One region of the Streptomyces sp. NPDC005775 genome, then DNA from elsewhere that is predicted to be linked to it. Evidence: riboswitches for the same ligand, from Rfam matches in the RefSeq annotation. Region 1 holds a riboswitch; each other region holds the start of a gene.
The links. A riboswitch is a leader RNA that binds a small molecule or an ion and turns the genes downstream of it on or off. The one in region 1 is predicted to bind cyclic di-AMP.

Region 1 (3,746 bases):
ATGACGCCCCCCTCGGGCAGTCCGGGGTCACTGACCGCCGCGGTCGATTGCGGCGATCAGGTCCAACGAGTGCTCCGGCGACAGCGCGTGTGCCTGCAGAGTGCGGAAGGCCGAGCTGTACGCCTCGAGGTCTTCTTTCCGCTCCAGGTAGAGGCTACTCATCAAATGGTCAAGAACGACCACATCCAGATCAGAAGTGTGCGGAAAAGAGAAGATAACGAAAGGTCCGGTGAGGCCCACATAGCCACCGACCGAGAACGGCAGCAACTGAATGCGCACATGGGGTAGTTGAGCTACCCGGCTGAGGTGGCGCAGTTGCTCCCGCATCACCCGCCGGCCGCCGACCTCCCGCCGCAGCACCGCCTCGTCCAGCACCGCGCTCAGCCTCAGCGGGGGATCACTCCGCAGGACCCCCTGCCGTGCCAGCCGCACCTTCACCAGCGAGTCCAGCTGTCCGACGGGCAGCCCGTCGAGCGAGGCCCGGGTCACCGCGCGGGCGTAATCGGCGGTCTGCAGCAGACCCGGCACCACCGATGTCTCCAGGGTGCGGGCCGTGCGCGCCTGTGACTCCAGACTGATGAAGTCGCGGTACTGCGGCGGGATCAGGCCGCGGTACGCGTGCCACCATCCCGCGCCCCCGCCGCCCGCCGAACCCGCGAGCGCCTCAAGGACCTCGCGCAGCTTCGGGTCGTCCGTGCCGTACGCGTCGAGCAGCCGGGTCACATCACCGGGCTGTACTCCGCTCACGCCGGTCTCGATCCGGCTCACCTTCGACTGGTGCCATCCCAGCAGGCGGGCCGCGTCCCGGCTCGTGAGTCCCGACGCATGGCGCAGACTCCGCAGCTCCTCCCCGAGCTTGCGGCGTCGCACCGCAGGGCCGTGCTGCATGTGGTGCCTCCCTCCCACTCTCCGTCGAGCGGACAGTGTGGCCCCCCTGCGGGGCAACCGGGGCAGAGTTCACCGCTTCGAGCGACAGATATATGCATATCTTGGTGGATCGTCGTTACAGAGGGCAGCATCAGTGGCAATCTGGCGCGAAGCACAACCCGGACCATCGATCGCGGGGTCGCTTCCGGGTGGGAAAGGGACGGCTCGCCATGGCGGACCATCAAGAAGCACGCGTCACTCTGCCGAGCGAGCCGGTCTCGGTCTCCGCAGCCCGGCGGTACGTCGCCCGGGTGCTGGCCGAATGGGGGCTGCCCGACGGCACGGACACGGGCGACACGGTCCGGCTCATCGTGTCGGAGCTCGCGACCAACGCGGTCCAGCACACCTTCGGGCAGTCACCCACCTTCACCGTGGACCTACGGCTGGAGCGGGAGGAACAGCTGCGCCTCGGGGTGACGGACAGTCACCCACGCTGGCCCCAGAGGCTCCCGGCGGCCGTGCAGCAGGACAACGGCCGCGGCATGGTGATCATCCGCTCGCTGGCCAAGGAGTACGGGGGCCGGCTGACCGTCACCCCGACCGCGGACGGCGGGAAGACCGTCTGGATCGCGCTGCCCTGGCACGTACCCGCTCAGCACTGACGCGCGCCACCGCGCCGGCCGTTCACCGAGGTGACGTGGCCGGCCCCGGATCCGCGCGCCGGAGAGCCGCCCCGGCCTGTGGCCGGCCCGGGTCCGCGCGCCGGAGCCCTGGACCGGTCGCCCGCTCCCGTGTGCGGGCGGCTGGGGGGTGACGGGCCCGCTGCGGCGCCGGTGCGGCAGTGTGGGCCGGACAGCGGGCTCAACGGACCCGCCCGTAGTAGACGCTCTTCGTCCAGATCTTCTCCAGGCGGACCACGGCCCCGGTCTTGGGTGAGTGCCAGATCTTGCCGCTGCCCGCGTAGATGCCCACGTGGTAGATGCTGCGGCCGGAGTGGAAGAAGACCAGATCGCCGCGTTGCCGCTTGGACGACGAGATGTGGCGGGTCTTGTTGTACTGCTGCTGGGCCGTGCGCGGGAGCTTCTTGCCGGCCTTCTTGAACGAGTACAGCGTCAGCCCGGAACAGTCGAAGCGGCTGGGTCCGGTGGCGCCCCACCGGTAGGGTGCCCCCTTCTTCGACGCGGCGATGTTGAGCGCCTTCATCGAATGGGTCGCGGCCTGGGCGTCGCTCACGGCGCCGGGAACGAACAACGTGCCGCCGACGGCGGCGAGCGTCATCACCGAGGCCGTCGTGGCCCGGGCAAGCAGAGACGGGACATGAACCTGCGCAGTCATGCGCAACCCTTCGTCAGCCGCCTGTGAAGGATGACCTGTCGGGTTCGGGCCGGCGAAGTCGCCCGGCCGCAGATGCGGCTTCACCCCGAGGGCCAACCGGAAATCCGGTCAGCCCGTTGTGCTTGGGTCCTCCACTCCTGCCGATCCACTCCTGTCGACCAGGCATCCGGACAGCGGCAGGACTCGGCGTCCGCCCGGACCGCCCCGCCGCGGTGGCGGGGGCTTGTCGTCCCAGGGATCTTGACTCACCCAGTGCCCGATTTCCGAGGCGAAACGGCTATATGTGACACTCGTCACGTTTCGCCCGTTCAGGTGTGAATAGGGCTTTTCGGGCCGCAGTCAGCCCCTCGCGTGCGGTGCCGCACCAGCGACGGAACGGAAGATCTCACCCAGGAGTCCCCTTGAGAGCGCAAATCGAGTTGTCCCTCGTGAGAAGTAACGTCTACGCCGAACGAGCGAGGAAAATCGGTCGACGCGTCGGGCGTGTCGACCCGGTGGGCTGATCAACTCGGCGGGTCGGGCGGGACGGTGACCCGCCCGGAGCGCCGTTCGCCGTCCAGTACGCGCAGCGCCCGGGTCAACGTGACGGCGTGGATCCGGGATTCACCCCGCTCGTGCATCAGCGCGAGCGCGTCCCGCAGCGCGGCCGAGTACGAGGCCAGTGCCTGAGCGGCGCGCAGGGCGCCGTAGGTGTCGCCGCCGTGGACCGGATTGATCCGGCCCACCTGGTCGAGGACTTGCAGGTAGCGGTCGATGAACTCGCCCTCCGCGCGGGTCAGGGCGGGCAGCGGCGCGAACTCGGGCGACGGCATGGTGATTTCACCGCGCCGAGTGTGACGGCGGCAGAGGTCCCCGGTTCTGGACGATGTGGTCGACCAGTCCGTAGTCCTTGGCGCCCTCGGCGTCGAGGATGAGGTCGCGCTCGGTGTCGGCGGTGATCTGTGCGGCGGAGCGGCCGGTGTGACGGGCCAGCATGCCGGTCAGGGTCTCGCGCATGCGGGCCAGTTCCCGCGCCTCGATCTCCAGGTCCGACGGCTGCCCCCGCACCGGCTCCGCGAGTTCCGGCTGGCGCACCATCACGCGGGCACCCGGCAGGGCGTGCCGTCTGCCCGGGGCTCCCGCCGCGAGCAGCACGGCCGCACCGGCCACGGCCTGGCCGAGGCAGAAGGTCTCCACCTCGCAGGTGAGGAACGCCATCGTGTCGTAGACGGCGGTCATGGCGCCGAACGAGCCGCCGGGGGAGTTGATGTAAAGGGAGATGGGCCGGTCGGGAGCGTCGTGCTCCAGGTACATGAACTGGGCGACCAGATCGGTGGCCGCCGTGTCGTCGACGGGCGTCCCGAGGAACACGACCCGTTCGGCCAGCAGCTTGGAGTAGGGATCGAGCGTGCGGGTCCCCTGGGACGTGCGCTCCGTGAACTCAGGCAGTACGTGGCGGGCGGCGGGGCGGTACATGGCGGGCCTCTCCTCCGGGCGTGCGGGGGCCGGACGGGCTCCGCACACGCTTCTGTAAAAAATGTACAGGACGTACAGAAGGTTATGAT
Region 2 (3,746 bases), on a different contig from region 1:
CACGGGCCGTTTGCGCCCCCGGTTCACGCCGGCGGCGCACCAGCCGTACCCGCACCCCGCGCACCCGTACGCCGGTCAGCCCTACAGCGCGCCGCCGTACAGCGCACCCACGTACACGCACGCGCCGTACGCGAACGCGCCCTACACGCACGCGCCTGACAACCGGCCCCGGCCCCCCTACACGAACCCGCCGGGGTAAACCGGGCGCGCGGCTCAGGCGGAAGCCTCGGTGAGGGCCGCCAGCTCCTGGTCCGTGAGCCGCAGACCGGCGACGGCCACCAGCGCGGGAAGCTGCTCGACGGTACGGGCGGAGGCGATCGGCGCGACGACGGTCGGCCGCGCGGCCAGCCACGCCAGCGCCACGGTCGCGACCTCCGCATCCCGCTCCTGGGCCACCCTGTCGAGCGCGGCAAGCACCTTCCGGCCGCGCTCCGACTCCAGGTGCGTGCCCGCGCTGCCGGCCCGGGCGCTCTCCACGGCCGTACCCGGGCGGTACTTGCCGGTGAGGAACCCGGAGGCGAGGGCGTAGTACGGGACGGCCGCGAGCCCGGCGTCGGCGGCGGTGTCCTGGAGCTCGCCCTCGTACGTGTCCCGGGAGACGAGGTTGTAGTGCGGCTGCAGGGCCACGTAACGGGCGAGCCCTTCGCGCTCCGAGAAGTCCAGCGAGGCGCGCAGCCGCTGCGGGCTGATGTTGGAAGCGGCGATCTCGCGGACCTTGCCCTCCTTCACCAGCTGGTCGAGGGCGGTGATGATCTCCTCGACCGGGACCGTCTCGTCGTCGAAGTGCGTGTAATACAGATCGATGTGGTCGGTGTCGAGCCGGCGCAGCGACTCCTCGGCGGCGGCCTTGATGGTGGGGGCGGAGAGCCCCTTGTACGCGGGGTGGGCGCCGGCCTTGGTGGCCACGACGATGTCGGAGCGGTTGCCGCGCGCGGCGAGCCACTTGCCGATGAGGGTCTCGGACTCGCCGCCCTCGTTGCCGGGGACCCAGGCCGAGTAGGCGTCGGCGGTGTCGACGAAGTTGCCGCCGGCCGCCACGTAGGCGTCGAGGACGGCGAAGGACTGTGCCTCGTCGGCGGTCCAGCCGAAGACGTTGCCCCCGAGGGCGAGGGGGAAGACCTGAAGGCTCGACGAGCCGAGCTTGCGGAGAGAAGTCATGGGGGAATAACCGCTTCCACCGGCTCCACTATTCCGTGGCCCGTACATCTGAACGGCCGCGACGTACGAACGGGCGCCGCGTACGGACGGCCGCGACGTAGGAACGAGCGCCGCGTACGGACGGCCGCGACGTAGGAACGAGCGCCGCGTACAGACGGGCGGGCACGTACGGACGGCCGCGACGTACCAACGGGAACAGACCGGCAGCCCTGACGTCGGGGGGTGAGCGTCAGGGCTGCCGGGGTTTCAGGGGCCGGGAATCCGGCGGGGGAACGGTCTCAGACCGTGAGGCCCCGGGCGCGCAGCCAGGCCATCGGGTCGATGCCGGTGCCGTCCGCGGTGTGGACCTCCAGGTGGAGGTGCGGTCCGGTCACGTTGCCGGTCGCGCCGACGCGTCCGATGGTGTCACCGGTGGTGACCTTCTGGCCGATGCTGACATCCATCGAGGACTGGTGGCAGAACCACAGTTCCGTGCCGTCCTCCAGCTCCAGGACCGTGCGGTAGCCGTAGGAACCCGAGTAGCCGGCCGACTTGACCGTGCCGCTGTGGATCGCCTTGATCGGCGTACCCGTCGGCGCCGCGAAGTCGAGGCCCGTGTGGTAGCCGGAGGACCACATCGATCCGGCTTCGCCGAAGGTCGAAGTGATCGTGTACGAGGAGGTGGGGATGGCGTAGCTGGCGGCGAGCTTGGCGAGGCGCAGTGCCTCCGCCTTCTTCGCCGCCTCCTCCGCCGCCTTCTTCTTCTCTGCGGCGATCTTGGCCTCGGCGGCGTCCTGCTGCTTCTTCGCCTCGGCGGCCGCCTTCTCGGCGGCGGCCGTCTCCGCTGCCGCCTTGACCTCGGCGTCGGCCGCGTCCTGCTGCTGCTCGGCCTGCTGGAGGATGCGGGCGCGGAGCGCCTCACCCGCGTCGGTGGAGCCCTGCTCGGCCTCGGCGGTGGTGATGCCGGCGGTCGTCAGCGGGGCTGAGGCAACCACGGCCTCCTGGGCCTCGGCCTCGGACCCGCCCGAGAACAGTGCGCCGACGCCGGGGAGGGACTTGGCGTCGGGAAGGTTGTCCGCGATGGAATCGGGAAGGGAGATGGAGACCGGCGGCTTGCTCTGGGCGGTGGCCATGCCACCCGCACCGACGGCCGCGATGACGCCGACGCCGAGGACGGTGGAGCTACGGGCCAGACCATTGCGCTGCTTGGCGACGCGGTGCTTGCCGCGGACGGGGCGGACGGACTCCTCGGTGGGGTTCCATTCCTCCCAGGCCCGCTCGGGCCCGGTCTCGTCGGCGCGGAAGTCGTTGCCGAAGTCGCTGCCCCGATCGGTCCCGTAGTCGGTCGCGTAGTCGGCCCCGTACTCCGTACCGAAAGCGGTGGCGGGCCGGGTCGCGAAGTCATCGACGTACTCGGACCCGAACCGGGAGGGAGCTTCGGGGGCAGGCTTGTTGGACGCCACGGGGGCGCACTCCTTTCCTTCCTTCTCGCCTACCGGGTTAGCTGACGGGTTCGGAGCAGGAAGGTCTCCTACGGGTGCCTCCGTCTCACGAACAAGACAGAGATGCCCGATTCACCCCATGTAGGTGGTTCCCCGGTTCCCTTGCGGAATTCGGCGCTCGCGCACGGTGCCGCCACTGACGGCGGCTGGGACAACCGCGCTGCGTTATCGAACGTTAATAGACACCGGGGTCCGATTCCAAGCCGTTCCCACTGATCGTTCACGTCTTTGGCCTGGACTTTACGGGACACAACCGGGTGGAATCGGGCGAGTTGATCGCCCCTCATCCGGTACCCATTTTCTGACGTTGCGTCAATCGTTATGCGGAGGGGTGCCCTTCGATTACGGACGGTGGCATCGGCGTCAACCGCTCGTTCCCGGCCCGCTCCGGCGCCGGGCTCACCCGCCGCCGCCCCCGAGTCCGACGATCTTCACGGTTCTGCGCCGGTCCGGCTGCCCCTCGGCGGGACGGGCGACCGCGAGGAGCGCCATGTCGTCCGTCGACTCGCCCCCCGTGTGCAGGCGCACGTCATCGGTCAGCGCGGAGAGGAGCTCCTCCGGCCCCGGGAAGATCCGCCCCCGCAACCGCTCGGCAGGGTCGTAGAAAACCCCTCCGGCGTCGCGGGCCTCGGAGAGGCCGTCCGTGTAGAGGAGGAGCGTCGCGCCGGCGGGCAGGTCCCACTCGTCCGCCCGGTCCGGCCACACCCCCAGGTCCATCCCCAGCGGCAGCGCGGGCAGCGACGGCCCGAGCACCTCCAGCGCCCCGTCCGAGTGCAGCAGCAACGGGTCCGGGTGGCCGCGGTTGACGATCCGCACCCTGGACTCACCCGGCGGAATCTCCGCGAGCACGGCGGTGACGAAGCCCTCGACCGCGTCGAGGCCGCCACGCCGGCTCGACTCCCGCGCCAGTGCGCGCTCCAGTCGCCGCGCCACATCCTCCAGGGTCTCCGCCTCCTCGGCGGCCTCCCGGAAGGCACCGATGACCACCGCCACCGCCTCGACGGCGTCCAGCCCCTTGCCCCGCACGTCCCCGACCACCAGCCGCACGCCCCGCGGGGTGTCCGTAACCGAGAACAGGTCACCGCCGACGAACTCGTCCGCCTGGGC
Region 3 (3,746 bases), on a different contig from region 1:
ACGGCCGTGATGGACGACGCGCACAGCGGCGGCGGACTGATGTGGGACTTCGGCCGGACCCTGGTGAAGCAGGCCGTCGCCAACCGCTGACCGTCCCGGGAGCAGATTTGCCTCGGAGGCAATAAATTTGCCTCCGAGGAAAGTTCCTGGCCCAATGAGGGTATGAATCCTCCAGAAGGAGGGGTGGCCGACGAGCTGCCCGGGGTCGCGCCACGCCTGCGCGATCTGCGCCGCAGCCGTGGTCTCACCCTGGAGACCGCCGCCCAGCGGGCCGGGCTCTCGCCCGCCCACCTGTCCCGGCTCGAGACGGGACGGCGCCAGCCCTCACTGCCGATGCTGCTCGGACTCGCCAGGATCTACGGTACGACGGTCTCCGAGCTGCTCGGCGAGATCCCCCCGGAACGTGACGCGATCGTCCGCGGCCGCCGGTTCGAGGGTGCCGAGGCCGACGGCTGGATGTACCAGCAGGCCGGCGGTCCGGGGCGGGCGATGCAGGCCCTGCGCGTCCGGGTGCCGCACGGCGCCCAGGGCGACCTGGTGCGCGTCCACCCCGGCGAGGAGTGGCTGTACGTCCTGGCGGGGCACCTCAGGGTGACTCTCGGGGAGACGGTCCACGACCTCGCTCCCGGTGACAGCGCGCACTTCGACTCGCTCACCCCGCACCGGCTCGCGGCCCTGGACCGTGACGGTGCCGAGCTGCTCTTCGTCCACACCCTGCTGCAGAGCCCCGCCGCCGAGCTGTGCCTCGGCAGCGGGATCCACCGTCGCTGAAGCTCCGTCCCCGCCACCGGCCCCGCCGGTCGCCAGAGAGGACCTGTCATGACCGATTCCGAGGACTACGACCCGTTCGGCCCGGGCCGGCCCAAGAACTACGACCCGCAGGAGAAGAAGATGCCCCGCGGGCTCGTCATCAGGCTCTTCGCCTACCTGGTGGCCGGGCACATCATCGCGGGCTTCCTCTATCTGCTGTTCGCCGTCGGGATGCACAACCAGTAGCCGGCGGGTGATGGTCGAGGACGCCTCCCGCGCGATCAGGCCCGGGGGCGGCCCGATCCAGCCAGACGAAAGGCCCTAGTCGAGCAGGCGCTCGCGCAGCCGCTCCCGTGTCTCCGGGGTGATCCTGAGGCCCTCGGAGAGGTAGCGGTCGGTCGTGCCCCAGGTCTCGTCGATGGTGGTGAAGGCGGCCGCCAGGTAGTCGGGGTGGGCGCCGAAGAGCGGATTGAGCAGTTCCATCACCTCGGGCGACATTCCGGCGGCGGAGGTGTCGCTGCGGCGGATCCTGTAGCGGCGGTGCGCGTCGTTCGACTTGAGGTAGTCGGCCTCGATGGCCTCGCGCTCGACGCCGACGGCGAGCAGGGACACCGCGATCGAGAGACCCGCGCGGTCCTTTCCCGCGGCGCAGTGCATCAGCGCCGGCATGCTGTCCTCGGCCAGAGCGTGCAGGACCCGGCTGTGCTCGGCCGTGCGGTCCAGGATGGTCCGGCGATAGGAAGCGATCATGCGGCGGGACCCCTTGCCGTCGGCCAGGATCGACCGCAGCTCGTCCATGTCGCCGTCGCGCACCATCCGCCAGAACTCGGCACCGTCCGCCGGGTCACTGAGTGGGATGCTCACATTGCGCACGCCCGGCAGCTCCACGTCCAGGCCGTCCAGCTTGTGGTCGGCCACGTTGCGGAAGTCGAAGACGGTGTGCAGGCCGAGACCGGTGAGGAACGCGGCGTCCTCGGCGGTGGCGTGCGCCAGGTGGCCACTGCGGTAGAGCCGCCCGTACCGCACGCGGCGCCCGTCCGAGGTGGGCAGGCCGCCCACATCACGGAAATTGCGGACACCTGCCAGCTGGGGCTCCGTCGGCGGGGTCTGCGGCAGCTGCTGCGTCACGGTCACTCCTGGAGGCTCTGCCGGGGGCGCGTGTCGCCCGCGGGTCCACTCTCGTGACGATACGACATTGATTCCTCGGGCAACCATCTTGGTCATGCCCGTACTTCGGGTCCGCACTTCGGGCCCGCGCGCATGCCCGCCCTTCGGGCCCGTCCGACAGGTCGGCGCGCCGGAAGCGTGAGCCGGCCGTCCCGGATGTCTCGTCGCGATGGGGCGATGGGCATGACATGTCCGTATTGGGGCCTTTGGCTGAACATGCCCCGGTTGTGCGGGAGATGATCGACCGCTCGTGAGCGGGATCATATCCGTGACGGTGTGTGGCGGCGGGGCGTGGGGGTATTCCGTGCACGGTGCGGAAAGCCAAGATCAGTAATCCACGGAGTGTGACCGGAATTCCTCGCCGATTTTCCGAAGCGGAATCCCGCACGGAACCCGTGGCTTGTTTCCGCCGTCCCGGCTCGCTTACGTTCGCTGCAATCCGGACGGACCGCCTAATCCTGCCGCCGCCCGGAATTCGCACTCACTCACCGCGTGGCAGGAGCGGGGGAACCAGGTAAGCCGCCGACCGGGAATCCGGCCGGCTCGGGGTGAAGTCGCGCCAGTCGCGACCGGACATCTCCAGTCCGAACCCGACAGCTCACCTCGCAGGCGCCGGAGAGGGAAACCTTCATGCCCATATCGGGTAAGCACCGCCGTCCCAAGTCCAGCACCATCGCCCGTGGCGTCGTCGTCGCGAGTGCCGGTGGAGCCGTCATCGCGCTGCCGCTGCTCGGCGCCACCGGTGCCAACGCCGCGGAGCAGGCCGCTCCCGCCACCTCGCAGTCGGCCGCCGCCACGCACGCCACCCCGGCCAAGCCGGTGGCGCAGAAGCAGGCCGGTTCCAAGACGTACTCCGTGGTCTCCGGCGACTACCTGTCGAAGATCGCTGCCGAGCACAAGCTCAAGGGCGGCTGGGAGAAGCTGTACCAGGACAACCGCAAGGTCGTCGGCGACGACCCGAGCCTGATCTTCCCGGGCATGAAGCTGACCCTCGGCGGCAAGGCCTGGGGCCACGCCTCGACCACCTCCACGGGCTCCACCACCCCGTCGAAGGCCCCGTCCAAGGCCCCGGCCACGACCGGGACGAAGGCGTCCACGACGTCGGACTCGTCGTCGTCCTCCTCCGACGCCTCGTCGTCCGAGGAGACCTCGGCGCCGGCCGCCCAGAGCAGCGACTCCGGTTACGTCCACCCGGTCCCGGGCAACCACACCACCGCCTACCGCGCCTCCGGTTCCAACTGGTCCAGCGGCAGCCACACCGGCATCGACTTCCCCGTGTCCACCGGCACGAGCGTGAAGGCGATCACCTCCGGCACCGTCGTCACCGCCGGCTGGGGCGGCGCGTACGGCAACGAGGTCGTCATCAAGCACGCCGACGGCCACTACTCGCAGTACGGCCACATGTCCTCGCTCTCCGTCTCGGCCGGCCAGACCGTGACCGCGGGCCAGCAGGTCGGCCTGTCCGGCTCCACCGGCAACGCCACCGGCCCGCACCTCCACTTCGAGGTCCGCACGGGTCCGGCGTACGGCTCGGACATCGACCCCATCGCCTACCTGGCGTCGCACGGGATCAACGTCTGATCCGGGCAGCAGGGGCAACACCGGTCCGGTGAACCGGACCTGAGCAATGCATAGAGGGACGGTGCGCGGCGGCGCACCGTCCCTCTGCTTATTCCCCCTTTACCAAAAACTGACTGGGTGGTCTATCTCACCACCCGTCAACCCCGTATTACGGTCGCGTAGGTCACATTCGGCGGTGCAGGATATGCCCTTGTGGCAGACGATTCGAACAACATCCATCAGGGCGTCAACAACCAACGGGGCGCCAT

Region 2: it holds a riboswitch for cyclic di-AMP, as region 1 does, so the genes downstream of both, ACFYPA_RS19665 (M23 family metallopeptidase) here and ACFYPA_RS22000 (C40 family peptidase) in region 1, are expected to answer to the same signal.
Region 3: it holds a riboswitch for cyclic di-AMP, as region 1 does, so the genes downstream of both, ACFYPA_RS02930 (peptidoglycan DD-metalloendopeptidase family protein) here and ACFYPA_RS22000 (C40 family peptidase) in region 1, are expected to answer to the same signal.

The regions. Positions count from the first base shown of each region.
Region 1 covers NZ_JBIAIU010000009.1:237,719-241,464, reverse strand. The annotation lists gene ACFYPA_RS22015 (DUF397 domain-containing protein) at 1-2, opposite strand, end outside; gene ACFYPA_RS22010 (helix-turn-helix domain-containing protein) at 28-888, opposite strand; gene ACFYPA_RS22005 (ATP-binding protein) at 1,098-1,529, shown strand; gene ACFYPA_RS22000 (C40 family peptidase) at 1,729-2,202, opposite strand; cyclic di-AMP (ydaO/yuaA leader) riboswitch at 2,206-2,401, opposite strand; gene ACFYPA_RS21995 (hypothetical protein) at 2,706-3,014, opposite strand; gene ACFYPA_RS21990 (ATP-dependent Clp protease proteolytic subunit) at 3,022-3,657, opposite strand.
Region 2 covers NZ_JBIAIU010000008.1:21,905-25,650, forward strand. The annotation lists gene ACFYPA_RS19655 (PrsW family glutamic-type intramembrane protease) at 1-199, shown strand, start outside; gene ACFYPA_RS19660 (aldo/keto reductase) at 214-1,158, opposite strand; gene ACFYPA_RS19665 (M23 family metallopeptidase) at 1,437-2,600, opposite strand; cyclic di-AMP (ydaO/yuaA leader) riboswitch at 2,612-2,766, opposite strand; gene ACFYPA_RS19670 (PP2C family protein-serine/threonine phosphatase) at 3,039-3,746, opposite strand, start outside.
Region 3 covers NZ_JBIAIU010000001.1:658,240-661,985, reverse strand. The annotation lists gene ACFYPA_RS02950 (aspartate aminotransferase family protein) at 1-90, shown strand, start outside; gene ACFYPA_RS02945 (XRE family transcriptional regulator) at 163-771, shown strand; gene ACFYPA_RS02940 (DUF6126 family protein) at 820-996, shown strand; gene ACFYPA_RS02935 (tyrosine-protein phosphatase) at 1,072-1,878, opposite strand; cyclic di-AMP (ydaO/yuaA leader) riboswitch at 2,390-2,544, shown strand; gene ACFYPA_RS02930 (peptidoglycan DD-metalloendopeptidase family protein) at 2,548-3,498, shown strand; gene ACFYPA_RS02925 (SGNH/GDSL hydrolase family protein) at 3,691-3,746, shown strand, end outside.